2 linked regions of the Labilibaculum antarcticum genome follow. Each later gene encodes a partner of the first gene's protein in a complex. Links are inferred from orthologs where the notes say so. Each region holds a gene or a part of one and is shown in the gene's direction. Other genes may lie near its edges.

Region 1 (15,707 bases):
TCTTAAAAATGAAGGCTTACTTGCTTCGGAAACTTTATTTATTGATGATATGTATGCAAACTACCAAGCCGCAAAATCGGTAGGAATGCAGGCTCACTTTCTTGATCTGGAAAATGGAGAAACTGTTTTGGATTTGTTTTAAATTGGAAAGGAAAGTTATTTCTTACGGAAACTTCCCATTGTATTGTCATAATTGATGTAATACAATCCATTTTGAAGCCCTTCCAATTTAATTTTGTCACCAAAGCCTTTAAAAACGATATTACCGTAGTTATCGTAAATCTCGTAAAGAGTTTCATTGGTGAATAGTAACTCATCTTTTACTTTTTCGGGACCAAATGTAATGGCTGGTAAAGCAGACTGATGTTTTATTTCCGAAGAATAATTTGGTGTTTCTGTATAATCTAACTGATAAATTCTGAATTTGTTTTCGCCTGAGTGTGGGCGTACATTTAACTGATATTTATTTATTTGAGGGAGGCCAACACCTTCAACTTCTCCTATCGTGATCCATTTGTTCCAACGATATTGTTGAACGATAAATGGTAATGAACCTAGTTCATCTTTGGTAGTCCAATTCAAGAATCCTTTTTTATCAACAACGGCGCTTTGCAGGTTGAACGAACTAACGGGTTTAATGGATTCAGCATTAATGATTTTTGGCAAACATCCATTTTTATAATGAAGAGTAATGTTTATTTTCTCTCCAATAGGAAAATTAAATTTAGATAAATCAATTTCAAAAGCACTGCTGTTAATTTCATCAGCTGAGGTCATTCCATTAACAGTCACCTCGTACACACAAAATCCCACTCCCGAATCCGAAAATGGATTCATTACATAGATATTTTTGCCAAGGAAAATCCCATTTAATTCGAGTTTTTCTCCATTAGCAAAATTAAATATGAAAAGAAAAATGAGTAGTGTGACTTTGTTCTTCACTATGTAAAATCATGTTGGTCTAGATGCAAGATACTAAAACAAAGAGTGATAAAAAAAAGTTTGAAATGGATTATTTATGAATCCAATCTCCGTGACCTTTAATGATCTCTGTAAGCTCATGAATGGCACTCTCACTGGGGATGTTTTTTTTAATTAATTCACGACCTTTGTATAAAGATACCTTTCCGGGTCCGGCACCTACGTATCCGTAATCAACGTCACCCATTTCGCCAGGACCATTTACAATGCAACCCATTACTCCAATTTTCAAGTGAGTTAAGTGTGAAAACTGTTTTTTTACTTCTGCAACAACATCCTGAAGCTGGAAAAGGGTTCTTCCGCAACCCGGACAGGAGACAAACTCTGTTTTACTTGTTCTTACCCTTGCGGCTTGTAAAATTCCAAATGCGGTTGAGTTAATCTCTTCATGGGAGAGTTTACCTTTATTATCAAGCCAGATACCATTCCCGAATCCATCAAAATACAAACTTCCTAAATCAGCTGATGCTTTTAAATGAATATCTTCCAGATTCGATTCTTCGAATGATCTCTTAAAAATTATCGGCGTTTTGCATTTAGATTGAACCAACCGGAAAGCAAAAGCTCTTTGTTCTGCAAATGCATTTTGATGCTTTGAAGAGCATACCAAAACGACTTTTGGATTCTTGATGATTTGCCTAATAAATTCATCAGATAAATCGGAATAGGCACATTCAACAAAAAGGATATCGGTGTGAAAGAAGGCTAAATTCGCGTTCGAAAACTCCTTAGCTTGAAAAAGAGGATAGGTGTTTTCCGCAAAATTATTTGCCATTTCCCAACATACCTGGTCAACAATTATTCCTAATTCTTTTGGGTAATCGGCAAAAATAGGGTCGAAACCATTCACAAACAGATAATCGCTGGCAAGTTTGCCTTTCTCCCATTCAAATGTATCCTGATTCAGAATGAAACCTGCTTTTTCGGGAAGTTCTGACGAAATGTATTTTTCATGACTTGCATCAGTTACCACAACAGGTACTTTACCGCTGCCAATATTCCCAAGCAGTAATGTCGATCTTTTGTAAAAATCAAAAAGATTAATGTCTGTATTTTCAATGGGCAAAATTGGAGCATGACCAATTTTTTCCGAAATATAATCAACTAGTTTTTTTCCTACCGGAGATTCTATTTCCGGATCTTCAGTTAGTGATATCCGAACCGTATCGCCAATTCCATCATTTAAAAGTGCTCCTGTTCCAACGGCCGATTTAATTCTACCGTCTTCACCTTCACCAGCTTCGGTTACGCCTAAATGCAAAGGGTAATGCATGTTCTCATTTTCCATTTCGCTAACTAGCAAACGAATGGTTTTCACCATCATTACCGTGTTGCTCGATTTAATGGAAATAGTAACATTTTCAAAATTTTGTTCTTTGCAAATTCGCAGAAATTCCAAAGTCGCTTCAATCATTCCTCTGGGTGTGTCGCCATATCTGCTCATGATTCTGTCTGATAAAGACCCATGATTTGTTCCTATTCGAATAGCAGTGTTGTGTTCTTTGCAAACACGAAGAAAGGGAATGAATTTATCTTTTATTTTTTCAAGTCCCTCCTGATATTTAGCTTCTCCATAGTCAGGAGTCTTAAAATCGGCTCTTTTATCAACAAAGTTTCCTGGGTTTATACGTACTTTATCCACATATTTTGCTGCAATTAATGCGGCTGCAGGATTAAAATGAATATCAGCAACTAAAGGGGTATTGTATCCTCTTTTAACCAGTTCTTCTTTTATGAACCTCAGGTTTTCAGATTCCTTAGTTCCTTGGGCAGTTAATCGAACATATTCTGCTCCCGATTCTATCATTCTGATGGATTGCTCAATACTGGCTTCAATGTTATTGGTATCAGTGTTGGTCATTGATTGAATTCGAATGGGATTTTTAGCACCAAGCGGAGTATCGCCTATTTTCGATTCTGATGATAAACGACGAGAGTAGTTAAATATATCTTTGCAAAAAAGTTTATGTTTCGAGAAACTCATTTATTAGGTTTTAATATTGAAGTACAAAGGTAAGGGATAAATTTTATAAATTTGATGAACCTTTACAGGAAGCTTTGCAAGATATGCACTAATTTTATTTGTGAACTTTTGTGATGTACTTGGTTGTTATTTGTAGTAAAAATGAAATAGATTTTATGTCAGTAAAAGTTCAGGAAGTAAGCAAGCTATACGGTAAACAAAAGGCTTTGGATAATTTGAGTTTTGAAATTAATCAAGGTGAGATTGTTGGATTCTTAGGGCCAAATGGTGCAGGGAAATCAACAATGATGAAGATAATTGCCGGGTATATTCCTCAAACTTCAGGTTTGGTAGAGGTGAATGGACTTGATGTGAGTACTGACTCATTAGAAATAAGAAAGCAAATTGGATATCTGCCCGAGAACAATCCATTGTATCAGGAAATGTATGTAAAAGAATATCTCGATCATGTGGCATCCATTTATAAATTGGGTAAAAACAAAGCAAAGCGAATTGCCGAGATGATCGATTTGACCGGATTAGGTGTGGAACAGAATAAAAAAATTGCATCTCTTTCGAAAGGATATCGCCAAAGAGTCGGGATTGCTCAGGCATTAATTCATGATCCTAAAGTATTGATATTAGATGAGCCAACTACCGGATTGGATCCGAACCAACTTTTGGAAATTCGAAAATTGATTCAGGATATCGGCAGAGAAAAAACCGTGATGCTTTCTACGCATATCATGCAGGAAGTAGAAGCTTGCTGCAAGCGTGTTTTAATTGTAAATAAAGGAAAACTGGTTGCTGATAGAAGTATTGATTTTCTGGCTGCTAACAAATCAGCACAACGAATTGATGTCGAATTTTCTTCGGAAGTTTCTGCTGATTTATTACAGGAAATTAACGGAGTGGTTGAAATCGACGCTCTTGGTGAAAACCGGTATTGTTTTGTTTCCAAAACGGATATCCGTAAAGAAGTATTTCAATTTGCTGTATCGAAAAATCTGGTGATTTTGGAGATGAAAACCCGATCGGAAAATTTAGAGGATATTTTCCACCAACTCACTTTGTAATTTTATCTGTTTTGATGTAGCTTTAAGTTTACAAAAAAAACAATATGAAGGAAAATGAGATTACTGAAAAGATAATTAAGGCTGCAATGAAAGTGCATACTACTCTTGGGCCAGGATTATTAGAATCAGCATATCATGAATGCCTGTTTTATGAATTGCAAAAAGCTGGTTTAAAAGTAGAGAAAGGAAAAGCACTTCCGATAATTTATGACGGAGTAAAACTAGATTGCGGTTATCGACTCGATTTGTTTGTTGAGAATCAGATAATTGTTGAGCTAAAATCAATTGAGTCATTTAAGGATATTCATTTAGCACAAACACTAACCTATTTAAAACTAGCAGATAGAAGGCTTGGACTGATGATTAATTTCAACGTTGAAAAGTTAAAGTACGGTATCAAGAGAGTTGTTAATGGTTACTAATGTTTCTGAGGGCTCTTTGTGGTAGAATAAAATAGTTTTTTGCGAGTTTAAAAAATCGACCACAGAGACCACGGAGTTTCATAGAGAAAAAAACTTTCTTCTTTTAATACCGTCTTCGTTTATAAAATATTTGAATCTCTGTGCTTTTTTACCCTCTGTGTGCCTCAGTGCCCTCTGTGGTAGAAAAAACATGTTGTAAATTGTTTCTGTAGGGCTAAAGAATGTTTACCACCTAGAAAAAATGAATCAGTTTAATTCTCATACTTCCAATTTTTCTAAGTCTTGCTCATCCTCTGTGTACCTCAGTGCCCTCTGTGGTGAAAAAATTGGTTCTGTAGAGTTAAATAATGTTTACCACCTAGAAAAAAAATGAATCATGGCAGTTTTGCCCTCTGTTTCCCTCATTGTTCTCTGTGGTAAAAATTAAGTTTGTTCAAATGATATTGAAATTATTTAGCTTTAAAGTTCTTCAGGGGTGAAAAAAGATATCCTAAATTCCCACTATAATTAAGACTTACAACTCTTTATTGGCTCGGAAGTCCCTGTTTTTCAGTTCAAGCATTTGTTTAAATGTTGTAAAAGCAAGTGTTTAGTTTTGTTTATTTCCGAAATAATACTTTCCTTTGCCCCGAATTATGTGGAAAGATTTGGCTGCTTGCAACCACGGAAAAAAATGCTAAATGGTGAACTATGTGCTTTTCGGCGCATAGACAACCAACCATTGCTTTCCCGTATCGTGACTCCGTTATTTACTTAGCGGACTTAAACAACATTGCCTGTCGATTTAATGGATGCAATTCATGATGTCGACATCACAACTAATTATTATTAAATTATTATGGGATATTTATTCACATCAGAATCTGTTTCTGAAGGACATCCAGATAAAGTAGCGGATCAAATTTCAGATGCTTTATTAGATAAGTTTTTAGCTTTCGATCCAAATTCGAAAGTTGCTTGTGAAACAATGGTTACTACCGGGCAGGTTATTCTTGCTGGTGAAGTAAAAACCAATACCTATATCGATGCTCAGGAAGTAGCTCGTGAGGTAATTAGCCGCATTGGTTATACAAAAAGCGAATATCAATTTGATGGCAATTCATGTGGCGTTTTATCAGCTATTCACGAACAATCGCCTGATATCAATCGTGGTGTCGATCGTGAAGATCCAATGGCACAGGGAGCAGGTGATCAAGGAATGATGTTTGGTTACGCTTGTAAAGAGACTGATGATTATATGCCTTTGGCTCTTGAACTTTCCCATCGCTTATTGATCGAATTAGCAGCTATTCGTCGCGGAGGAAGAGAGATGACATACCTTCGTCCTGATTCAAAATCGCAGGTTACCATTCAATATGCCGATGATGATACCATCGAAAGAGTGCACACTATTGTGGTTTCCACTCAGCACGATGATTTTGGCCCGAATGATGAATTGATGCTGGCAAAAATTAAAAAAGACGTTCGAAACATATTAATACCTCGTGTAATTAAACAATTACCAGCGCGTATGCAGGCTATGTTCGATGAAAATTTCATTTTGCACGTAAATCCAACAGGAAAATTCGTAATTGGAGGACCTCACGGCGATACCGGTTTAACCGGTCGTAAAATTATTGTGGATACCTACGGCGGAAAAGGGGCTCACGGTGGTGGCGCATTTTCAGGAAAAGATCCTTCGAAAGTTGACCGTTCTGCGGCCTATGCAGCCCGTCATATTGCCAAGAATTTGGTTGCTGCAGGTGTTGCAGAGGAGTTGTTGGTTCAGCTTTCGTATGCAATTGGAGTTGCCGAGCCTGTAGGAATTTATGTAAATACCTACGGAAAATCGAACCTAAGCCTTACCGATGGTCAAATTGCCGATAAAGTTACCGAGCTTTTCGACTTACGTCCGGCTGCTATCGAGCAACGATTGAAATTGCGTAATCCAATATATGAAGAAACAGCGGCCTACGGTCACATGGGGCGAACTCCTCGTACCGTTGTTAAAAAATTCGAATCTCCCTATTTTGAAGGATTAGAGCTTGAGGTGGAATTATTCACTTGGGAGAAATTAGATTATATCGAGAAAGTAAAAGAAGCTTTCAATTTGTAAACAACAACAAATACAATATATGCAAAGCCGTTCCATTTATTTGGAATGGCTTTTTTATTGCCAATTATTTAAAGCGTAAAATTTATTTGGGGGGTCCCCCTGCGGGGCGGGCTTTCCGTTCCAACTCCTCACTCGTACCTCGTTGCGGGGTTTCCACTGTAATCCCTAACCCAAAACCCAGTTTCAACATGGCACCAAACATTTTTCCTCCCCATTTAAAGTAAGCTTTGTTAAGCATATGGCAGTAAGTCACAATAAATTAATAAACTATTACCAAATAGCAACAATTCACAGATGTCAAATAATAATATGTAATCTTCAAATAAAATATTACCACTCTCAACTAAAATAGTACTACTCTCAAATAATATTTTATCGAAATTAAACCCTATTTTATTCCCAATAAATAATAATCTGATACCAATATGTAGCAATATCAGCTAATTATTGTTAGCTTTATTCCTGTTACAATAAGAATATTGCGTTGTCAAGCTAATTCATAAATGAATCATTATGAGACGAAAAGTTAAAAATTCAGTTGCTATTAACGAACTAATTAGGTTCGAAATGAAACGACAAGGATTAAGCGCTCCTGAACTTGCACAAAAAATGAACATTGGTCTAAACTCCATGTATCATATTCTAAAACGACCAAGCATGCAAATTGATCGTCTTTGGGAGGTTTGTGAAGCACTGCAATTGAATTTCTTTAAAGTTCTGGCTGATGAAATAAACATTACTAATCCTGTCGATCCTCAAATGGATCAATTGCAACAAGAAAATAAAATGCTTCGAGAAGTAATTCAACTATTGGGAAGCAGTAAATAATAAAATACTTGAGTAATACTTGTAAATTCCGGCGACAATCACTAAATTAAGACTCTAAGGTCTTTTATTAAAAAAGAGCAGCCTAAGCATAGTATTTACTCTAAATTTTAAAAATGAAAAATTGGTATTTATACATAGCACTACTTCTGTTTACAGCCTGCTCTAGCAGCGGAGATATGATCGATGAAATGGATGAACTTCCCAATAAATCAGAAGAAATGATGGAGGAAGAAGAAACATCGGCAAATTTTGTTTCCGATGCTCATCCAACATCAGGAACTGCAAGTATTAGTGAAGATGGCTTAACACTATCTTTAAGCAATTTTAAATCGGACGACGGGCCTTTGCTAGAGCTTTATTTAGCGACCGATTTATCAGCTAAAACCTACGTTTCTCTGGGTGACTTAAAAGGACTCAACGGAAATTATCAGTACAGTATTCCTGAAGGCACTGAGTTGGAAAGCTTAAAATACGTGATTGTTTGGTGTGTCGAATTTAGAGTAAGTTTCGGACACGCAGTTTTGCAGTAGATTTTTTTAAGATAAAATATTTTTGAAGCCCGATCTTATAATCGGGCTTTTTTTTTGTGCTCATTGTCTTTGATGGTGAAACACAAAACTGAATTGTATTTTATGATTCCTCCTGACTGCCCTAGGTGCTTTTGAAGTTAAATCTTTTTAGGATAGTGCTTCAACGTATCTTCAATACTTTTCTCAACAGGAATAAATTCAAAATTCAGAGCCTCTTTTATTTTCCGGTTCGAGTAGTATTTTATATTGTGAGATGCCCGGGCTGTTTCTTTTGTAAGTACTGCTGGTTTAAATAGAAATATTGTTTTCAAATAAGCTAATCGCCAAGCAAGTTCGGTCAATTTTCTACCAGCATATTTTTGTGGACTGGCAATTCCCAAATATTTCGCAATGGTTTTGAAAATAATTTCATAGCTGCAATTATCACTATTCAGTATAAAACGTTCATTTACAACATCACTTTCCATCAACTCAATCATCGAACGGCTTACGTCACGAACATCAACATAGCCCGTAATTCCTTTGGTGTAGTATTTTAAACCTTTGGCAACGGTTTTAAACAGAAGAGAACTTCCTTTGTCCCATTGTCCGGGCCCAAGAATAATCGATGGATTCACGATAACTGCATTTAATCCTTCTTCTATTCCTCTCCATACCTCCAATTCCGATCTGAATTTACTGGCTGAATAACCTGATCTTTTTTCTTCAGGGCTCCAAGGTGTTTTCTCAGTAACAGAATTTTCTCCTTCCTCAGGCGAACCCAAAGCTGCAACAGAACTTATCATGCAAAATTTTCGGATGTTGGCTTCCAGGCAGGCATTTATCAAATTGCGGGTTCCTTCTACATTTATGTCCTGCATATTTTTGCGGTTTTCCTTCTGGAAAGAAACGAGCGCAGCACAATGGTATACATCTTCAATGTCTTTAAGTGCATCCTCTAACGAAAAAGGATCCATCATATCTCCATCTATCCATTCAATGGATTTAAAAAGTTCGTTGGCATTGTTAGAGTAGTAAGTAAAAGTAGTGCGTACGAACTCGATATTGCTGTTTTCCCTTTTCAAGGCACGAACTTTATTGCCTTTCGAAAGTAAATCAAATAATAAATGCGAGCCAACAAGACCTGTTCCTCCAGTAACTAAAATCATAAACTGTTAATTAATTATCATCCCTAAAAAAAAGAAGGGATTGTAAATTTGATATAAAAAAAAGAGGGCTATTGAGCCCAATTTAATTTAATACTTTGTGTCATTTGGGTATGTACACTTAAAGGTACCGGACTGGTTCCTGCAACACTTTCTATAATTTTCTTTTCTTCAGCCGTGTAATTCCTATTTGGAAAATTAAATTCAACGATTACTTCAGAAACTCTTCGGGGATCGCTGGCCATAATTTTAGTGATATCCAGCTCGGTTCCAGTAATATCAATATTGTTATCTCGAGCAACAATTCCCATAATGGTCATAATGCAAGTCCCAAGTGAGGCCGCTAATAAATCGGTTGGCGAAAATGCTTCTCCTTTTCCTTGATTATCAGTTGGTGCATCGGTGAAAATTTTATTGCCCGATTGCAAATGAACACACTCGGTTCTTAAATCACCAAGGTATTTTGATTTGATAGTTATCATGCTGTTTATCTATTTAGTGAAGTGTAGTAAGCAATTTTGGTTCTGTGAATTTAAGGATTATAAAATAGATAGTAAAATCTTCATACGAGTTAGATAATAAAATTTACTCTAGTTGGAATATATCGAATTAGAAGTTTAATTTCTTGTTTATTCTTATATTTTTTCAATTGCATCAGAAATGATTTTTAGTTCAGTATGTAAGATATTTATGGATTTTTTTAATTGGTCTTACTGTTAGTTTTACTGTTTTCATTTTTCAAGAAATTTGTGTCTTCGTATAAGAAGAAAAATTCTGCAGGTTGAGATTCTAACCACGTAAATAAATACTTGCTAAAAAGATACTTCAGGCATTTTTGCATTGAGGTATCTTTTTTTATTGCTTTCAAATATGAAGATATATTCTTCTATTAATTTCAAATTATAAGCAATCTGCAATGTCTCTAAATCAGTCAACTTTTATTGACTGATTAAATAGAGCTTAGATCCTTGATTCTACAATCACTATGACCATCAATTCTTGTATTTTTTCTATATTTGTAAACTTTTAATACAAAATAAGATAATTTAAGTCGATATAATGCCGAGAAACATTTGTCAATCAGTATCACCCCGATAGCTATCGGGCTTGCACAGATAATGATGAATGCAAATACTAATCGGTGTTAGCGAATTCAAGATAAATATTACAATAAATGAGCACTAAATTCCCAGAGTACAAGAAACTTGATCTATCACAGGTCAATAAGGATATTCTAAAAGATTGGAAAGAAAATAACACATTTGAGAAAAGTTTGGAGACTCGTGAAGGCAATCCTACTTTTGTTTTTTATGAAGGACCTCCATCTGCAAATGGTATGCCGGGTATTCACCATGTTATGGCACGTGCTCTTAAGGATATTGTGTGCAGATACAAAACTCTTAAAGGATTTCAGGTGAACCGTAAAGCGGGTTGGGATACTCATGGTTTGCCGGTAGAACTTGCTGTTGAGAAAGAATTGGGAATTACTAAAGAAGATATTGGAAAGAAAATCTCGGTTGATGATTACAACCAGGCATGCCGTACCAATGTTATGAAATATACCCGTGAGTGGGAAGATCTGACTTCTAAAATGGGATACTGGGTAAACATGGAAGAGCCATATATTACCTACGATAACCGTTACATAGAAACACTTTGGTGGTTGTTAAAGCAAATGTTCGAGAAAGATTTGCTTTACAAAGGATATACCATCCAACCGTTCTCTCCTGCGGCAGGTACTGGTTTATCAACTCATGAGTTGAATCAGCCAGGCTGTTATAAGGATGTAAAAGATACCACAGCAGTTGGTATGTTTAAGGTGGCTCGCGATGAAAAAAGCGAATTCATTTACGAAGGATTAGATTGTGATGCTTATTTTATTGCCTGGACAACTACGCCATGGACACTTCCTTCGAATACAGCTTTGGCTGTTGGATCAAAAATTGAATACGTTCGTGTTCGAACTTTTAATCCATATACAGGAATTCCTTGTGTGGTTATTTTGGCAAAAAAACTGTTCTATAATTTCTTTGATAAAAAATACGAAGGACTTGAATTGGGGGAATATGAAGTTGGCGACAAGCGTTTAACTTTCAAGACTCTTTCGGAACATGTAGGAGCAGATTTGGAAGGTGTTCGTTACGAGCAAATTATGCCTTTGGTTAAACCTGAAGGTGATGCTTTCCGTGTTATTCTTGGTGATTTTGTCACCACAGAAGATGGTACAGGTATCGTTCATATCGCTCCAACTTTTGGTGCCGATGATGACAGGGTAGCTAAAAGTGCTGGTATCTCTCCATTAATTCTTCGCGATAAAGAAGGTAAAATGCAACCAATGGTTGATCGTACCGGTAAATTCTTCAAAATTGAAGATTTGAGCGAAGAGTTTGTAAAAGAATTTGTGAATGTTGAGGCTTACGGCGAGTATGCTGGTCGTTTTGTAAAGAATGCTTACGATCCAACTTTAACCGATAAGGATGCAACTCTGGATATTGATATCGCTGTTGCATTGAAGAAAGAGAGTTTGGCTTTTAAAGTTGAGAAACACGTTCACAACTATCCACATTGCTGGAGAACAGATAAACCAATTCTTTACTATCCATTGGATTCTTGGTTTATCCAAACAACAAAAGTTCGCGATCGTATGATCGAACTCAATAAAACCATTAACTGGAAACCTAAATCAACTGGTGAAGGTCGTTTCGGAAAATGGTTGGAGAATTTACAAGATTGGAACCTTTCCCGTTCCCGTTATTGGGGAACTCCACTTCCAATTTGGGCGAGTGAAGATCGTACAGAAATTAAATGTCTTGGTTCTGTTGCCGAATTAAAAGCTGAGATTGAAAAGTCGATGGCTGCCGGTTTCATGACCGAAAATATACTTGCTGATTACATCGAAGGAGATAACAGCAAAGAGAATTACGAGAAATTCGATCTACACCGTCCATACGTTGATGGTTTGATTTTGGTGAGTGAAACGGGGCAGAAATTGTTTCGTGAGCTCGATTTGATTGATGTTTGGTTCGATTCAGGAGCTATGCCATATGCACAGCAACATTATCCTTTCGAAAACAAAGAGAATTTCGACAAGCTGTTCCCAGCTCAGTTTATTGCTGAGGGTGTGGATCAAACACGTGGATGGTTCTTTACTTTACATGCTATTGCAACAATGTGTTTTGATAGTGTTGCTTTTGAAAACATCATCTCTAACGGTTTGGTATTGGATGTAAAAGGCAATAAAATGTCTAAACGACATGGAAATGCTGTTGATCCTTTTGAAACCATTGAGAAATATGGTTCAGACCCATTGCGTTGGTACATGATTACAAATGCGCAACCTTGGGATAATTTAAAATTCGATTTGGGTGGTGTTGAAGAAGTTCGTCGTAAATTCTTCGGAACTCTTTATAATACTTATAGTTTCTTCCAATTGTATGCAAATGTTGATGGATTTGATTATTCTGAAGCTGATGTTCCAATGGAAAACCGCCCTGAAATAGATCGTTGGGTTCTTTCTCTTTTGAATTCCTTAATTAAGGAAGTTGAAGAGTGTTATGAAACCTATGAGCCAACTCGCGCGGGTCGGGCAATACAGAATTTTGTAAATGAAAATCTTTCAAACTGGTACGTTCGCTTGTGTCGTAAGAGATATTGGGGTGGAGACTATTCTACCGATAAGATTTCGGCTTACCAGACTCTTTACAAATGTTTGGAGACCATTTCGATATTGGCTTCACCAATTGCTCCATTTTACATGGATCAGTTGTTTAAAGATCTAAATTCAGTTAGTGGTCGCTTTAGCGAAGAATCGGTTCATTTGGTTAATTTCCCTAAATATGATGCGGAAGTAATTGATTCTGCTTTGGAAGAAAGAATGGATATGGCTCAGAAGATTTCTTCAATGTCATTAGGATTGCGTCGTAAGGTGAAAATCCGTGTTCGTCAGCCTTTACAAAAGATTATTATTCCAATTCTTGATGAAACAATGGTTCCTCAGTTAGAGGCAATTAAAAACATCGTTCTTTCTGAAATTAATGTGAAAGAAATGGAATTTATTACTGACACATCAGGAGTTTTAGTTAAAAGCATCAAGCCTAACTTTAAGACCTTGGGTCCAAAGCATGGTAAGATAATGAAACAAATTGCTGCTGAAATCGGTAAAATGAATCAGGAAAACATTATTGCTTTTGAGAAAGACGGCAGCTATTCAATTATTGTAAATGATGTAACTGTTGTATTAGCACCGGAAGATGTAGAAATTGCTTCGGAGGATATTCCAGGATGGTTAGTTGCTAATGAAGGGAAACTTACTGTGGCAATGGACGTAAACATAACTGATGAATTACGTAAAGAAGGAATAGCACGGGAGTTTATCAATAGAATTCAAAATTTAAGAAAAGAAAGTGATTTTGAAGTAACTGATAAAATCAAGCTCGAAATTATGATGCACGATTCTATTAATGATGCGGTACTTGCTCATAAAGAATACATTGGGAGTCAGACTTTAGCTGTCAGTTTAGAATTAGTTAAGAAATTATCCAAGAATGAAGCCAAAGCAGTAGAGATTGAGCAGGGGATAGAGAGCTTTATTAAGATTGAAAAAGTTAGTGAATAATTGATTTTTTGTTATCTTTAAAAAAAATAGAAACAATGACAGAAAAGAAGCGATATACAGACGAGGAGTTACAGGAATTCAAAGATTTGATTAAAGCAAAACTTGAGAAAGCCAAAAAAGATTACGTGACTCTAAAAGAAGTAATCTCGAATAGTTCTGGAAATGATACTCAAGATACTTCGCCAACTTTTAAAGTGTTAGAGGAGGGAGCATCCGTATTGTCTAAAGAAGAGGCTGGGCGTTTAGCTGAGCGTCAGGCAAAGTTTATTTCTCATTTAGAATTAGCTTTAGTTCGAATTCAAAATAAAACTTATGGCATTTGCCGCGAAACAGGTTCTTTAATTGCTAAAGAAAGACTTCGTGCTGTTCCTCATGCTACATTAAGTATCGAGGCTAAAAACAAACAGTAAGATCTTTTATAGAATATATTAAATGATTGGAAGAATAATCTTCCAATCATTTTTGTTTACTATTATCAGATTTTATTTATTTGAAATCTGAATATAGAGTAATAGTTAACGTTTAAACAATCAATATGTCTTTATTTAAGAAATCGGCAGCACTTATCGTGGTACTACTCATTTTGGACCAGGTACTAAAAGTTTGGATTAAGACCCATATGATGCTTGGGGAAGAATTTTCGGTATTCGGAGATTGGTTCCTGATCCATTTTATCGAAAACAATGGAATGGCTTTCGGTATGGAATTGGAAGGTGAATGGGGTAAAATTCTTTTAAGTTTGTTTCGAATTTTTGCTGTTTGCGGTATTGGTTGGTATCTGCATGATATTTCGACCAAGAAGGCTCCTTTGGGATTAGTTATTTCAATTGCTTTGATTTTTTCAGGTGCAATGGGAAATATTATCGATAGTGCATTTTACGGATTAATTTTTAATGATAGCTACTATCAGGTTTCAACTTTTATGCCCGAAGCAGGTGGTTATGCCTCTTTTTTACATGGCAAAGTAGTTGATATGCTTTACTTCCCTTTGTTGGATGGAAGATTCCCCGATTGGTTGCCTATGTGGGGCGGAGAACATTACGTTTTCTTTCGCCCGGTTTTTAATATTGCCGATTCATACATAACAATTGGTGTTATTTCTATCCTTTTGTTTCAGCGAAAATATTTCATGAAAGAACACAAATAAAAAAAGCCCGTTAGGGCTTTTTTTATGACTTAGCCTGATTGGCTTTTCTTTTTCGTTGTGCTTTAAAATACAATATCTGACTTCGTAAACTCCATATTCCTCCAGCAATGATGATTAGGAATATCCATTGTTTTCGTCCCCATCCTGCATCTCCAAAAATACCTTTCGTTAACATCACAACCGACATCACAATTAGTAAACTTGTGACAAGTGCAGCAACATGTCCTATTGCCGCATTTTCTTTCTGTATACCTGTAGTGCAAAAGAAGAGTATAAGACCAAAAAAAGCTGGAATTAAGGCTGTGAATTGCCAATCTCCAACTTCAAGATATCTTGCAGTAAATCCAATTAATCCGGCAAGTAAAAGGATTATTGAATAAATTTTATTGATTTGAAATGCTTCTTTCATGAGCTCTATTTTTATTTAAACTGAATTTAAATACTAAAATACAAAAACTCATGAACATTCAAAATAGATTTACTAATTGATACTGTGTCAAGTTCAATTTTTAAAAACGAAATAAGTGTATGATTTTGTGTTCCTTAGTAGTAAAAGAAGCATAAGAAAGGCCGTCACTCCTGACAGCCTTTCTTGGACAACCTTAAAACTCAACCATGTATTGATTATCTTACCGTGATTACCAAATATTTTGAAGATTTCCAGAATTCAACTGGATCTAGAATTGTAATTCCCTCAACTGTTTCAACTCCCTCAACCTTATAAGAGCTACTTGGATGATTTGTTACAAAACTAATCTTCTTCCCGATGACAGGAATAGTGGTAACTTTGGTGATATCAATTTTTTCAAATTCACTTGTGTTAAAATCTTTATTAAGAATTTCAGTTTTACCAATTCCGATAAATCCACCATCTTTGGTAATTATATTTTTTTCTTCTAATTCTT
Region 2 (15,585 bases), 400 kb from region 1 along the record:
TAATTACCCTAATACTTCTGAGTGCGGGGTTCATCATTGAATCTTTTCAATGTTATTTTTGCTTTAATTTTTCGATATGTCTATGATATTATCTTGAGGGCTATGGTCCAATATAGATTAATGATTTTAGGTGTCTATTGCATCGGGGTTCCACCTCTTCCCATTCCGAACAGAGAAGTTAAGCCCGATTGCGCCGATGGTACTGCCGACTGGTGGGAGAGTAGGTCGACGCCAACTTTTAAAGAGTCTTATTCCAACTAGGAGTAAGACTCTTTTTTTGTGCACTAAAGTGTCTTAGGATAATGACGCAATTCTTAATAATGAGTGAGTCGTGCATTAAGATCTTGTAATATTTAATGGGTGTATATTTAGCAAGCGTGTGAAAGAGTATTAATTGGAAATTTAAGTTGGAGTCCGATGATATGACAGCTTTATTCGTTTTTATCATCCACGATGGCATAGTTGAAATCTGTATTAATTTCGTTGGGCAAGTCCTTCTCATTAATACGATCCATGATGGTTATATCTTTTGAATTCATAGGTAACCTTTTCAAAAACATCTTCAATTTGTTTTTATTTTTTTCGGGATCTGATTATTGTATCGTTGGTAGTAACCTGTATGTCAACATTAATTGAAGAGTCAAGCTTGTTTTGGGGATGCCAAAATTTAATTCTTTGAGTTTTTGCGTTAGTACCAGATACAATAACTTGTGTATCTGAATTAATTACAGAATGTTGATTTCCAGTTAGTTTTTTGGTGGTCTTAATTTGAATATGATGATTTTTTTATCAATAAATTCCTTGATCTCATGAATTTCAATATTCCCTAATTTTGTACTATCAATTGAATAAAGACCTTCATCGATTAGAAAAACAGACTCTTCTTTTTCAAGATTCGTAACAATCTTGTGTAAGACTTTATTGAAATTTGAGTCGAAAGACTGCTTCTTAATTTGAATAGCGTTTTTAATCCATAGAATTTGAACGCCAATAATTCCAATCAATGAAATTGACATTCGGATTATTAAACTGGTGATTATTTTTCTGCTCACTGAATTGTTTCTATTGCTATCTGAAGATACAATTCAAATATACAAAGAGCAAGGTTTGTAGTTAGTTAATGTCTCCTTAATAAGTCTTAAGGAAAAGTTAAAGCATAAAAAAGGACTATAAAAGTCCCATTTCCTTTACTCTCATTAAATCTTCAGGAGTGTCTATACCTATTGATTCATGTTCTGTTATTTCGGTTTGTATCCAGTACCCATTCTCGAGCCAACGCAATTGTTCTAAAGATTCTGATAATTCTAAATCACCTTGCTCTAGTTGAGTGATCCTCATTAAAGTATCGAATCGATAGGCATACATTCCAATATGTTTAAAGAATGAGTTTTTATTTATCCACTTCTCCTGATTTTCAGCTCGTACAAAAGGAATTGGTGACCGGCTGAAATACAAGGCGCGATTATCTTTAGCGGTTACTACCTTTACTTTATTGGGATCAAAAATCTCATCAGAATTGGTAATTTTCTTTATTAATGTGGCAATTTCTGTAGATGGATTGTTAAAACACGATTTTAATGAATTAATTTGTTCTGGTTGAATAAAAGGCTCATCACCTTGAATATTAATCACCACATCGAAATCAATCGTTAATTTTTGAGTGATCAATTTAGCAGCTTCAGCAATACGATCGGTACCACTTTGATGATTTGGAGAGGTCATGATTACCTTTCCTCCGAAGCTTTTTACAGCTTCTTCAATCCTTTTATCATCGGTGGCTACATAAACATGCTCAAGCGCTTTAAGAGCTTGTTCGTATACTTTTTGAATCATTGGTTTGCCGTTAATATCGGCTAAAGGTTTACCTGGGAACCTTGTGGATGCGTATCGTGCTGGTATAACTCCTAAGAATTTCATTTTTGTTTTCTTTTGCGCTTATTAATTTAAAGGCAAAGTAAACAAAAATTCAGAACCTTCTCCCAATTTGCTAGTCGCGATTATTTCACCACCATGACAAGTCACAATTTTCTTAGCTATGGCTAATCCTAAACCAGTACTGGTTTCGTTTGCTGTTGTTTTAGCACTGGTTGTTCCAAATTCTGTAAATAATTTTTTCACTTCTTCTTCCGGAATGCCTACGCCTTCATCACTCACCGAAATTTTTATAGTGGACATATTTTTAATAATGCTTACAGAAACTGTCGTTTGAGGATTGGAATATTTAATTGCGTTGCTTAATAGATTGTGCAAAACTTGCTCTATCTTATTTTTATCAATGGAAATTAAACCTATAGCATCATTTGAACGGAAATTGATTTTAATATTCTTTTTCTTCGCGAATATCTGGTTGATTTTTATTGTATTTATTACAAGGGTTTTAATGTCTTGCTCCTGTTTATCCAATTCAAGTTTTCCCAATTCAATTTTTGAAATATCTAATAATTCATTAATTAGATTTAATGAAAATTGACTACTATCTTTAATTAATTGTAGAAATTCAATTTTATCGTCATCAGAGAAATCATTATAAGAATCTAGAATTAAAGTAGAAAAGGACTGAATAGCTCCAATCGGATTTCTAAGATCGTGAGCCGCAATTCCTAAAAATTTTGATTTTTGTTCGTTAAGAATCTGTAGTGTATTGTTTTGCTCTTCAAGCTTTTTCTTATGTGATTCCAATTCAGTATGATCATCAACAATTACTAAAATGTACTCTTTGCCATAGTATTGAATATACCTTGTTGAATACAAAAAATGTTTGGTTTGTTTTTGTATGTCAGAATAGAAATCTCTGGATAGTTTTCTTTTGTTAGTAGGGACTTTTTCAGACATGGTTTGTAAAATGTCTTTTTTGAGGATGCAATTTAGGCAATGAGAAGTTTCTCCGCACAATGCATTTTCTTCAACGGCGAACTTACAACCTAAAGCATTGCCGCATAAATTTCCAATAATGGTTTCTTCCCGTTTTTGAAAGAGCAGTGAAAAAGATTCATTCATATTCTCAACACGCGCATTCTTATCCAAAATAAATAAGGCTGATGTAATATTATCGAATAAAATATTTAAGAATTCATTTGATTCTTTGAGGTTTTTGAGATTGATTGACATCGGTCTTTATGTTTTAAAACTGTACACTTACTTGGGTTTTTACGGAATTTTTATTGAAAGGATACTTAAAATTAACAATCTTTAATGATAATAATTAGGCAGAATAGCCTACTAAATCTAAAAAGTAGTAATTTTGTCAGGTAGCATGATAAAATTTCATGTTTTGCACTTAGGTAACAAGCAAATTAGATTTTTTTTTGATGGATATACAAACAGTAAAGCATCGTTTTTCGATTATCGGGAATACATATTCTTTAAATAGATCACTTGATATTGCTATTCAAGTCGCTCCTACTGATTTATCGGTTTTAATATCTGGAGAGAGTGGGACAGGAAAAGAAGTCTTTCCCCAAATAATACACCAGTTTAGTTCAAGAAAACATTCTCCTTATATTGCTGTGAATTGCGGTGCTATTCCTGAAGGAACAATTGATTCGGAATTATTTGGGCACGAAAAAGGTGCATTCACAGGAGCTTTGTCCGATCGAAAAGGATATTTTGAGGTTGCTAATAACGGAACTATTTTTTTGGACGAGGTAGGAGAACTCCCCTTATCAACGCAAGTTAGATTGTTACGTGTTTTAGAAACCGGAGAATTTATTAAGGTTGGTTCATCAAAGGTTTTAAAATCGGATGTTAGAGTCGTTGCGGCAACAAATATAAAAATACCAAAAGCGGTAAAAGAAGGTAGGTTTCGTGAGGATTTGTATTACCGTTTGAATACTGTACCCATTACCATGCCTCCTTTACGGGAACGACAAGAGGATATTTATTTGCTCTTTAGAAAATTTGCACAGGATTTTGCTGAGAAATATAGAATGCCACCTTTACGACTTGATTCTGGTGCTCAACAGCTCCTTAGATCTTACCGTTGGCCAGGGAATATTCGACAGTTAAAAAATATAACAGAGCAGGTTTCCATTATTGAAAAAGAAAGGCAAATTGGAGCTGATATACTTAAGGGATATCTTCCTCTGAATGATGAGCAGATGCTGCCAGCTATTTATACAGATACCTCTAAAAAGGATCAGGCATTTTCATCGGAACGGGAAATTCTATATAAGGTTCTTTTTGATATGAAACGGGACATGACTGATTTGAAAAAATTGGTGTTTGAGCTCATGCAAACCAGTGGTGACTCATCTTCTTTACAAAAGGATAATGCGAAGCTGATTCGGAAATTATATGAGGATCAGGAAATGGATGTTTTTCACCATCAAGCTTCACCGCAAGCAACTCCCAATGTTTCTTCTCCTAAAGATTCGAAAATTCAAGATACTGAGGAATTTGTAGAAGAATCTTTATCACTTGAAGATAAGGAGGTTGAATTGATCCGGAAGGCCTTGGATAAGCACAATGGAAAGCGTAAGTATGCAGCACAGGATTTAGGAATATCCGAGCGTACTTTGTATCGTAAAATCAAAGAATACGATATCAACTAATATTCACAATTTATTGTTATTTTTATTCTCAATATATGAATTTAATTAAAGTCTTGTTTTTAAGTTTTTGCGTAACCTTTGTGGTAACGGCATGTAAGGTTTCCTATTCATTTACAGGAGGAACACTTTCAGATGATGTGAAAACTTTTTCCGTTCAATTTTTCCCTAATAGGGCACTTTTGGTTAATCCCAATTTGAGTAATCAGTTTACAGAAGCACTAAAAGAGAAATTTCGTGGGCAAACTGCCTTGGATGAGATAGTGGATGGAGAAGGTCATTTGAACTTTGAGGGTGAAATAACCGGATATAGAACCCAAGCTTTGGATGTTACTGCAAATGATATATCTGCAACCAATCGCTTAACAGTAACAATAAAAGTACGGTTTATAAATGAATTAGAACCGGATAATGATTTTGACAAGAGTTTTACAGCTTTTAGAGATTTTGATAGTACCCAGCAGTTGAGTGATGTGGAAGAAGGTTTGGTGGAAGAAATTTTAGAAGACATTATTGATGATATATATAACGCAGCCGTTGTAAACTGGTAAAAAATGGATGGAAGTTTATTACAAGATTGGATAAGAAATTCTGGTAAAATGGATCGAGACAGTCATCGGGAATTAAAAAGCCTGATTGACCAATATCCTTATTTCCAGACAGCTCATTTGCTCTTGTTAAAAAACTTGCATGATAATCAGAGTATTCGGTTTAAGGAAGAATTGAGAAATTCGGCTTTGTACATTCCAGATCGGCGTCATTTATTTTTATTGATACAAGATCAGATTAAGATTCAATCCAGATCGGAAAGCTCAGAAAAGATAGTTGCTGTATCGGAAAAGCCAGAGTCGGTTTTACAGGAGAAACTAGATGATGTTCAAGTAAAAGAAGTAGAGAAAATTACTGACCTTCCTGCAGAGGAAAAACAGCTTGTGTCTGAAATAGCACATGCAGAATCAGATGAATTGATTGATTTATTTGATGAGTCAGAACTTGTAAATTCGGATTTTTCTCAGGAAGATAGAAGTACTGATAAACTTGAGGTTGTACAAGCCGCGAATGATGAAATACTAGAGTTTGCAGATGCTGAAGATAAGAAAGAGGAGTCTGCAGAGCAAGAGGAAATTAAAGAGGCATTGAGCGACTCAGAATTGTTGGTAGCAGCAACGGAAGTTTATCATATAGGTTTTGGAGGCAATTTGTACACTTTGACAGATGAACCTAAAAAAGAGGAAGAGTTATCAGACAAAAGGGAAAATCATACTTTTACTGATTGGATGACTGTAGTTGATACGAATACTAAGTCTGAGGAAATAGATGATAATTTGAATCCTGAAAAGGGAAAAGTGAAAAAAGGAAATAATCTTATTGATAATTTCATTCAAAATGAACCAAGAATCAATAGAAGTATTAAAGTTGTTGAGAAACAAGAAGATATTTCATTGGGGAGTTTAGAGGATAAAGATGGCTTTATTAGTGAAACTTTGGCCACTATATACGTGAAACAGAAACTATTTGATAAAGCGATTGCGGTTTATGACAAATTAGTGTTGAAAAATCCCGAAAAAAACCTTTACTTTGCGGGTCAGATTGAAAGAATAAAAAAATTAAAAAACAGTAAATAGATAAGTATGTATACCTTTGTAATTGTATTGACCCTTATTGTTTGTGCGCTTTTAGTGTTAATTGTATTAGTGCAGAACTCAAAAGGAGGTGGATTAGCGTCTAATTTTTCATCCTCGAACCAAATCATGGGAGTTAAGAAAACAACTGATTTTCTTGAGAAAGCAACTTGGTTTTTAGCAGGAAGTTTATTATTTCTATGTCTTGCAGCAGCAGGGACTATTAATCGTGGTGAAGTAGAAGGTCAGAAATCACAAATTGAGCAGCAGTTGCAGGAAACTGAAACGGCTCCTGAGGTTCCTGCTTTCCCAACAGAAGCTCCTTCTACAGAAAAGGATACAGCAAAATAAGAAAAGAAAAATATCTTTGATATAAAAAAAATGTCAGTATGTCATATCATACTGACATTTTTTTGTATGTGGTCATCTATCTATTCGTTAGTGTATTTATGTAGTCTTTAATGAGATATTGCCAACTGTGTTATTCATTTTTTATTGATAATTTGAAAATTGAGTCGGATCTCGGAAATAATGTCAATGAATTCCCTTTGGCATGGATTGTGAAGATAAGAAATGGTACTTTGTAAATTAATAACTTTAAATATTTTGAAAATGGCAGACTTAAAAGGTAGAATTCTTGCTGGTAAAATTTTGGTTGAAGCTATAGAAGCTGAAGAAAAAACTGCAAGTGGTATCATTATTCCGGATGCTGCAAAAGAGAAACCAATGCAAGGTAAAGTTGTATTGGTGGGTTCTGATAAAAAAGATGAGCCCATGGAATTAAAAATCGGTGATACGGTTTTTTATGGCAAATATTCAGGAACAGAATTGGTGATTGATGGGGATGATTATCTTTTAATGTCTCAGTTAGATGTTTTGTATATTGCATAATTAACTACACGAAATTTCAAAATTAAGTAAGATATGGCTAAAGAAATAAAATTTAATATAGAAGCTCGTGACCTTTTAAAAAAAGGTGTTGATGAGTTGGCAAATGCAGTAAAAGTAACTTTAGGACCTAGTGGTAGAAATGTTGTTATTGATCGCAAGTTTGGTGCTCCTCAGATTACTAAAGATGGTGTTACTGTTGCAAAGGAAATCGAATTGGCTGATTCCGGAGCAAATATGGGAGCTCAGATGGTTAAGGAAGTGGCTTCGAAAACTGGTGATGATGCTGGTGACGGAACTACCACTGCTACTGTTTTAGCACAATCTATCGTAAATGTTGGATTGAAAAATGTAACTGCAGGTGCTAATCCAATGGATTTAAAACGCGGTATTGATATTGCTGTTGCCGCTGTTGTTGCTAACATTAGAGAGCAAGCTCAGGCTGTTGGGGATAACTTCGATAAGATTAAGCAAGTTGCTAAAATCGCTGCAAATAATGATGAGACTATTGGTGCACTGATTGCTCAGGCGATGGAAAAAGTGAAAAAAGAAGGTGTTATTACGGTCGAAGAAGCAAAAGGAACAGAAACTTACGTGAAAGTGGTTGAAGGGATGCAGTTTGACAGAGGATACATCTCTCCGTATTTCATTACTGATCCTGAAAAAATGGAAGCTGATCTTGAGAATCCATATATCTTATTGTACGATAAGAAAATTTCTACAATGAAAGATTTGATGCCGGTTCTTGAACCAGTTGCTCAGACAGGTCGTCCGCTGATGATTATTGCTGAAGACATAGATGGCGAAGCATTAGCTACTTTGGTTGTGAATCGTTTAAGAGGTTCATTAAAAGTTGCGGCTGTTAAAGCTCCGGGCTTTGGTGACAGAAGAAAAGAAATGTTGGAAGATATTGCGATTCTTACTGGCGGGGTTGTTATTTCTGAAGAAAAGGGAATGAAATTGGATCAAGTAACTATAGAGATGCTTGGTCAATCAGAAAAAATTACCATTGATAAAGAAACTACAACTATTGTAAATGGTAATGGAGAAAAAGAGGGTATCCTTGGCCGTGTTTCTCAAATCAAAACTTTAATCGAGAATTCAACTTCTGATTACGACAAAGAAAAACTTCAGGAAAGATTAGCCAAATTGGCTGGTGGTGTAGCTGTACTTTATGTTGGTGCTGCTTCTGAAGTTGAGATGAAAGAGAAAAAAGATCGTGTAGACGATGCATTGAGTGCTACTCGTGCGGCTGTTGAAGAAGGAATTGTTCCTGGAGGTGGTGTAGCGTACATTCGAGCAATTTCTGCTTTGGAAAACCTTAAAGGTGATAACGAAGACGAAACAACAGGTATCGAAATTATAAAGCGTGCCATTGAAGAGCCATTGCGTCAGATTGTTCTTAATGCTGGTGGCGAAGGTGCTGTAGTGGTTGATAAGGTGAGAGCCGGCAAAGGCGATTTCGGTTACAATGCTCGTGTTGGAGAATATCAGAATTTATTCGAAACAGGTGTAATTGATCCTGCTAAAGTTGCTCGTGTAGCTCTTGAAAATGCAGCTTCAATTGCTGGAATGTTCTTAACTACCGAATGTGTTTTAATTGATATTAAGGAAGAAGCTCCTGCTATGCCAATGGGTGGCGGAATGGGCGGAGGAATGCCTGGAATGATGTAAAATAATCATATCATATTTTTAAAAAGGCGGCCAAGTGGCCGCCTTTTTTAATTTTTACAATTTTAGTATTTAGAAACTGATTCTTACTTAGAGAAAGAAGGTAAGAAGATATTGAAAAGAGATCTTGCCGGAACGATAGAGGCATTAGGGAGGGCTACCGGTCCTCATTTACCTTTTGAGCTTAAAAGAGACGGGAAGCTTGTTGATCCGAGGGATTTTTTTCAACAAGAGTTATCCGTTTTAAAAAAAAATAGAAAAAAGGGGATCGTATGATCTACTTATCTTTTACTCTTTTCAATTTTTTCCATAATGACTTCTTGTACTGGTCGATTTTCAATTTTTGAATCCAGCCATGAAATAATATCCAGATATAGAAATGCTCTCTTTTCAAATGGATCATTAACCCATTTTTGCAAATCAACTCTCGATTTTTTCAATTCATCTTTTAATTGATCCGGACTAATCGAGCTTAGTTTTCTTAGGAAACGGAGGATGTATTTTTGCACTTCCTGTAAATCTTCCATTTTAGCCAGAAAGCGATAGGTCGACCGAATTTGGTATTCCAAGAGTTCTGTATTCTCCAACTCGTAGTGGCTAATCAGATTTAGTATTCTGCCAAAGCAGTGAATGTCACCACGAAGCGTGGTGTCTCTTACGTCGGAAATCCGATTCAAATATTTAATTGCCTCCTTGTATTGACCATTGCCGAAGTACAAACAAGCAATTTTATAGTAGAAAACCAAAGCGCGGTGATTGTCCATTCCAAATTTATTCTCTTCAAGAAAACTTTCAATCTTTGGAATTAAATGTATTCCTTTATTAAATGTTCCATCCATAAAATGCCTGTTTATTCTATGCATGTACAGAAACATATGTAAAAGTATATTTAAATTCGAATTGTGATTGAATTGCTCTTCATTCTCCAATTTTCGCAATAAGTGCAGATTCGTTTTAAATTTAGTTACATGATTCGTATAGAACAGAGCTACCAATACGTTGTTAAGTCCTTTCAGATACAAATCAGTATGGATGTGAATCATTTCTGGATTGGTTTGGAAGAGGTCAACCCATTTTTGTGCATACTTGTAGCACATTAAGAAATCCTGAACGATCAAATAGTACCAAACGTAGGATTGAAACAGGTACAATTTTTCGAAGAAACTTAAAGTTTGAATATCATATGGATACAGATTGGTGTTGAAAAATTCTTTCACCATCAATAGATCTTTCTCATTTCGCACATATCCTACTTTAAGATATAAACCATAAAGTCGAATCGACATGTTCGAGAAAAATACCACCCCATCCATTATCTTACTTATTTCGGTTGCTTCCTTGGTAATTTCCTCAGCTCTGTTTTCAATACTTTTAGTAACGTATTGTGATTCTATTAACTTCTCGAATTGTACGATTTCAAATATCAGAATATTCTTCTTGTTTTTCCAAGCCAATGCTTTTGTTTTATCAAGTATTCTTAAGCTTTGCTGATACAATCCTTTGTTATACAGGACTTTCGCATGATCAATTTGCTCACGAATACTGATGCTGATATCATGATTGATCTGAGTTAATCTTAAACTTGTAAGTAATTGCTTGTACAAGTGGGCTTTTAAATTCGGAAGCTGAGATTGTTTAATATCTTTTGCTTTTTTTAAAATAATGGCCTCATGGTATTCATCCATTTTGTCCAAAACATCGAAGAGTTGTAAGAATTTAGTTTCCTTTTCGCTGCTAATTCTATTCGCATACAACTTAAAATTTCGCTTTTCAGATTTCGAAATCGATTTAATCAATTGAAACAGAGGGTCTATTTGTTGCTTAGGCATTGTACAGGATGTGTGAGTTAACTACTTGGTAAACAGTATCGGTTTTAGTTTTCATTTTGCTTGAACTTCGTAGTTTGTGTCAAAAAACGATTTTCGTAAACTCAATTTATGAGTTACATTTGAATCATCAAATCAGGAGAATGATTCAATAAAATAATCTTGAAACGGAATATGAATACAACAAATCTGTTATCAAAATTAACAAAATCTGAGAAACTAGAAACAGTTATCGGATTAAATCAAGCTCTTGAATGTATTGGAGTCGATCAAATTAACAAAGATCTTAGCCGAAATCAGGCTATTGAAATTGGAAATGTGATTGTTGATAAATTTGCAGGTGTAATGAATTTGACTAAATTGGTTGAATCTATTAAAGAAATGGTTTCGGTTGAAGAATTGGAAGCATTTAAAAATGAAATATCCGGTAAGTTAAACTCTGTTGCAATGAGTGCAACAAAAGCTCCAATTTATCAGAAACGTTTAACGACCTTGAAAAGTAGTTTTGAGGAAGTTTCTGGTGACAACGTACTTTGAAAAACCATTTGTAGTTGTTAATTCAATTGCAATTTTTTAGAGAGTTAGTGACACTATCCCCCTTGTGTTATTAATGATCTAACTATTAACCAAACATGAAGAATACTAAGTTGTGATGGTTTTGTAAGGAAATGAACGATTTCTTTTTGGCTTGTTAGTAAATATTTACGAATGATCCAATCCGTTAGAATTAGTAGTTTAAAAGTAAGTTAGGTGTGATTATACTTTTTTTGAGAAACATTTCATACTTAATCGGATCTCTTAGATTCTTCTTGTTATTATTTAGACCATCTTTTTGATTATGTTTTAATATTTAGTTGTGATAACCGGACAGGATTCTTCCTCTCCGGTTTTTTTATGGGATGTATTGAGAAATTGTGTCCTTCTAAATTGTGATTTTAAAATACAAACGGATCGAAGTTGGTACTGTTTCGGTATAGATACTGATTGAATTGATTTGATCTAAAGGTATTTTCTCGTAAGATTCGTAAGTGATGTTGTTACGGTCAAGAATATTATGAAATAACACACCAACTTCACATTTTGTCTTTTTAGGATTGAACTTGTAAATAAGTGCTGCATCGAGTCTTGTATAATCTGGTTCTGCTACAATTTTATTTTGGCTGGAATAAATTGGAAAGCCTGAACCATATATATAACTAGCAGAGATATAAAATGGGGTAAGAGATAATAATCCCGCTGTTTTTATTTCATGACGCTGATCGTGCAACGCTCTTCTATATTCGTTAGTATTGAAATAATCAAAATTCTCGAGAGTTTTGCTGAGTGTGTATGAAACCCATAAGGTATGATCACCAATGTCTTTTTTTGCAAAAATATCTAAGCCATAACTTTTACTTTTTCCCAAAGATATATTTCCTTCGTTTCGATATTTGTAATATCGTGTATGCCCGTCGGTTTTTTTGTAATAGCCTTCAACACTAAACGTGAATCCATTGTTGTTGTAGGATCCTCCTGCAACATGATGAACCGATTCCAATACCGGAATGTCTTTTTCATCGGCACCCACCCAGATGTATCGAAAATCACCATTTTCACTTATCACGGAACTTTTGGTTATAAATTGTTTGTACAAACCCCATGCGCCATTTATGTTAATGTTTTCAGAAAGTTTCAGACTAAGAGAAATTCGTGGTTCCCAGTAAACTTTATTGATATTGATTGGATAATTGGCAAGGAATCCGGCTTTTATGGAAATGCCATTACTGATATTTAAATTGTTTTGAAAATAGCCGCCAATTCTGTCTGCTCTTGATTTTATATGCAGGATATTGATATCTAGTGAGTCTTCCATTAAATTGACTTCATTGTTGATGTAATTAATTCCGGTCTCGAAATTTTGATCTTCAGCAAAAACAAATGAATTTTTAAGTGTTGCTCTGTATTCTAAAATGCTGTTTTTGGATTTGTCATCTCTTCTGAAAAATTCTTCGTTGGTATTAATTCTGGTTATAGACACCACATCGCTGGTTTTGGTATCTAACTCAGATCGGGAAACAGATAGCGAGCTGGTATTTCCATTTCTCCATACTTTTCCGTAGTTAATGGAACCTCCAAATTGATTATTGCCTTCAAATTTGTGTTTTTTCGCATTTGTATACGATTCTGTTGTGATATCGTACGAATACCGATCTTCTCCGGTCATCAGGCTTAGTGACAAATTATCTCCGTTCTCCCAATTGCTTGTAAATTTAAAGTTGATATCATGAAATTTATAATCCGGAGCTACATCTAAATCACCGAAAGAGGAAGCATTATTTCCCGATAGTAAGGCTTGTCCTAAGCCTTGTCCCTGAAGATTTGCGTTTGATGCAGCATACTTTATCCGTTCATCTTTAAAAAGGTTGTAATAGGTTTGCCGAAAAGCCAACAGTACAGATGACCGTTTTCCGATAGGTTGTTCGTAGGAACCACTTGCCGTGATATTATTTAAGGTTAGATTTAGAGTAGGTTTAAGGCGGCTGCCGTTTTTGCCGGTAATGTGCACAATTCCACCAACCCGATCGCCGTAGCGTGCATCGAAACCACCTTTTAAAACCTCAATATTTTTTACAACCAAAGGATTAACCGCACCAATATCTTCATAAACATTTTTTAGTCCCCAAAGGGTTATGTTATCGAATAATACCTGACTTTCGCCTTCGTACGATCCCCAAATAATCAGGTCGTTTTTTTGTTCTCCCGCAGCTAGAATTCCTGGTTGTAATCGAAGCAATTCAAAAACAGAATTGTCGTTATTGGTTGGAAGAAAACCTGCTATTTTATGGTTTAATTTTAAGTTTCCTGCCTGATTGCCCATTTTAATAAATGTCTGAACAATTTTATCTGTAACTGTAATTTCGGGTAAATCGGTACTCGCTGCGGTAAGTAAAATGTTTTGGTTTGGACCTTGATTCACAAGTGTGTCGTGAATAAAGTACCCTAAATAGGAAGCTAAAATTCGAAATGTACTGTCTGTTTCCGAAGTAAATGAAAAATTTCCCCGTTCATCGGTAGCCATGGGTGAATCGTTAATGGTTAGATGAGAAAAAGGAAGAGGCTCCAAGCTTTCTATATCGAGAATTTGTCCGAAAATACGATATTGAGTAATTTTCTCTTCAGGGTAAATTAAAAATACCTCATTCGATTTTTGATAATTAAGAGGAAGCTTTCGCAGAAGAAAGTCTATTGTTTTATCTTTTGAAGAAAAAGACTTGTCTATACTTACCGTATAGTTGGCAAGTAGATCATTGTTAAAAGAAAGTTGAAAATCATACTTATCCCTTAGATCAATCAATACTTCGCTCAAAGCCTTTTTTTGTGCAAGAACTTTAATTTTTTGAGCAGAAATATTTGAAAAAACCAATCCTAACAGTAGTAAGATGATGAGTCGTTTCACTTATTGGGCATTAGGGGTTATGATGTAATTGTTATTGGGACCTTTTACAAATTTTAATCCGAGTGGCATGCAAACAGTATGCAATGTCATCTCTACAGATTTCTCTTTATGAAACTTCCCAGTATAAATTAAATCAAATTTACCCTTTTCTACAATATTAATATTGTATTGTAGTTCAATTTCCTCAAAAACAAGTGGTAAAGGTGTTTTAGTAAACAGAAATAAATTATTACGCCAAGATATTTTGTCCTCAGTATTTTCACATTTCTTGAGCTCTATTTTTCCATTCTTGGTAACAAAAGCATGATCGTTAGGCAGTAAAAGAATTTTGTCTGAAGTTAGGGTCGAAACAACCTTCACTTTACCGGTGTAACAGGTTACCTTGTACTGATTTCCTCTTGCATAAATATTAAAACTAGTCCCTAAAACACAGGTCTTGCCGTAGTTCGAGCTTATTTCGAATTTGCTCCCTTTTGTAATTTTAAAGAATGCTTCTCCTTCAAATTTCACTTTTCTCGAAAATTTCCACCAGTATGGTTTATAAGATATGCTTGAGTTTGCGTTTAAATCAACTATTGATTGATCAGGTAAGTTGATGCTTACATGTTCCCCTTTTGGACAATGAATAGTTTTTGTGTAAAGATTTATAAAACCAGTGAATCCCAACAGAATTAGAATGCAGGCAGCTGCTGCATATTTTACCCATTGCAATCTCACCACTTTAGTAGGAGCAGTTGGAGCAGAGGTTTTCTTCGAAAGCTCTTTCCATACATCCTCTTTGGATTTTGAATAAGTGACTTCGATTTTCGGAAGTGAATTTAGAAAATCCATATCCGGGTTGAGGTCGTTATGTTGGTTGTTGTTGTTCATTTATCTTCCTAATGCATTTCTTAAATATGAAAGTGCGTATGACATTCTTTTTTCAACAGCTTTTACGCTGAGTTCTAATCGATCGGCAATTTCCTGGTATTTTAAGCCTTCCATTCTGCTCATTAAAAAAACAGTTCTTTGTTTTTCTGAGAGTTCTTCCAGGGCCGTTTCATATTTTGTTTTTAGTTCTTTGTAAGCTAGTTGATCTTCAGGTGTGTGATTGTCAACAGCAGGTTCTAATTTCACTAAGTATTTTTGGGCTACTTTTTCTCTTCTGTATTTGCTGATAAAAAGATCGCCTGCAATTTTGTAGAGTAATGATCGTAAAGGTTTCTCGTCGAAATCTAAATTTTTCTCCCACAATTTCATGAAACTATCTTGTGCAATATCAGTGGCCAGTTCTTCATCACGGGAACGATAGTAAATATAGTTCCTGATTGAATCGAAATGGTTGTCAAACAATAGTTTAAATTCTTCCTGTGTCAAGGCTAGGGGATTGGTTTAGAGTAAAAATAAACTTTTTCGGTGAATTTGGTGCAGAGGATTCAAGCAATACTCTGCACCAGTTTCAATTTTTGTTGATTCAAATCTACTATTTGTCCCTAAGTCTTAGGTGTATTCCAATTTCTATTTCTTCTGTTACCGTTTCGCCGGCATCATTAACGTATGTGTAAGTTGCAATGTTATCACATTCTCCGTCACCATAATCAAGTCTTGCAAATTCA

The links.
Region 2: the proteins of metK (region 1) and groL are in contact, whole or in part, in a cryo-EM structure (PDB 8P4O), measured with the Escherichia coli proteins. The link is inferred for Labilibaculum antarcticum from one-to-one orthologs.

What each region holds. Positions count from the first base shown.
Region 1 is NZ_AP018042.1:2,424,366-2,440,072, forward strand. The notes cover bases 4,436-7,408. They hold metK (methionine adenosyltransferase), read left to right. Parts: upstream 4,436-5,280; coding sequence 5,281-6,537; downstream 6,538-7,408. Other genes in these bases: ALGA_RS09615 (GxxExxY protein), read left to right, coding at 4,436-4,442; ALGA_RS09625 (hypothetical protein), read left to right, coding at 7,051-7,365. Also shown: ALGA_RS09595 (HAD family hydrolase), read left to right, coding at 1-142; ALGA_RS09600 (hypothetical protein), read right to left, coding at 157-837; ispG ((E)-4-hydroxy-3-methylbut-2-enyl-diphosphate synthase), read right to left, coding at 1,013-2,965; gliding motility-associated ABC transporter ATP-binding subunit GldA, read left to right, coding at 3,121-4,020; more of ALGA_RS09615, read left to right, coding at 4,065-4,435; ALGA_RS09630 (DM13 domain-containing protein), read left to right, coding at 7,479-7,895; ALGA_RS09635 (NAD-dependent epimerase/dehydratase family protein), read right to left, coding at 8,033-9,043; ALGA_RS09640 (OsmC family protein), read right to left, coding at 9,112-9,522; ileS (isoleucine--tRNA ligase), read left to right, coding at 10,215-13,655; ALGA_RS09650 (TraR/DksA family transcriptional regulator), read left to right, coding at 13,691-14,065; ALGA_RS09655 (lipoprotein signal peptidase), read left to right, coding at 14,191-14,802; ALGA_RS09660 (hypothetical protein), read right to left, coding at 14,825-15,211; ALGA_RS09665 (Cbp1 family collagen-binding glycoprotein adhesin), read right to left, coding at 15,427-15,707. UniProt on the Escherichia coli protein: Catalyzes the formation of S-adenosylmethionine (AdoMet) from methionine and ATP.
Region 2 is NZ_AP018042.1:2,825,861-2,841,445, forward strand. What follows is about bases 6,562-9,412. They hold groL (chaperonin GroEL), read left to right. Parts: upstream 6,562-7,093; coding sequence 7,094-8,731; downstream 8,732-9,412. Other genes in these bases: ALGA_RS11180 (co-chaperone GroES), read left to right, coding at 6,782-7,060; ALGA_RS11190 (hypothetical protein), read right to left, coding at 9,010-9,412. Outside these bases: ALGA_RS11145 (hypothetical protein), read right to left, coding at 747-1,016; kdsB (3-deoxy-manno-octulosonate cytidylyltransferase), read right to left, coding at 1,168-1,917; ALGA_RS11155 (sensor histidine kinase), read right to left, coding at 1,939-3,108; ALGA_RS11160 (sigma-54 interaction domain-containing protein), read left to right, coding at 3,306-4,550; ALGA_RS11165 (LptE family protein), read left to right, coding at 4,586-5,098; ALGA_RS11170 (hypothetical protein), read left to right, coding at 5,102-6,172; preprotein translocase subunit SecG, read left to right, coding at 6,179-6,520; more of ALGA_RS11190, read right to left, coding at 9,413-10,557; ALGA_RS11195 (hypothetical protein), read left to right, coding at 10,729-11,091; ALGA_RS11200 (TonB-dependent receptor), read right to left, coding at 11,477-13,990; ALGA_RS11205 (FecR family protein), read right to left, coding at 13,991-14,860; ALGA_RS11210 (RNA polymerase sigma factor), read right to left, coding at 14,861-15,346; ALGA_RS11215 (hypothetical protein), read right to left, coding at 15,453-15,585.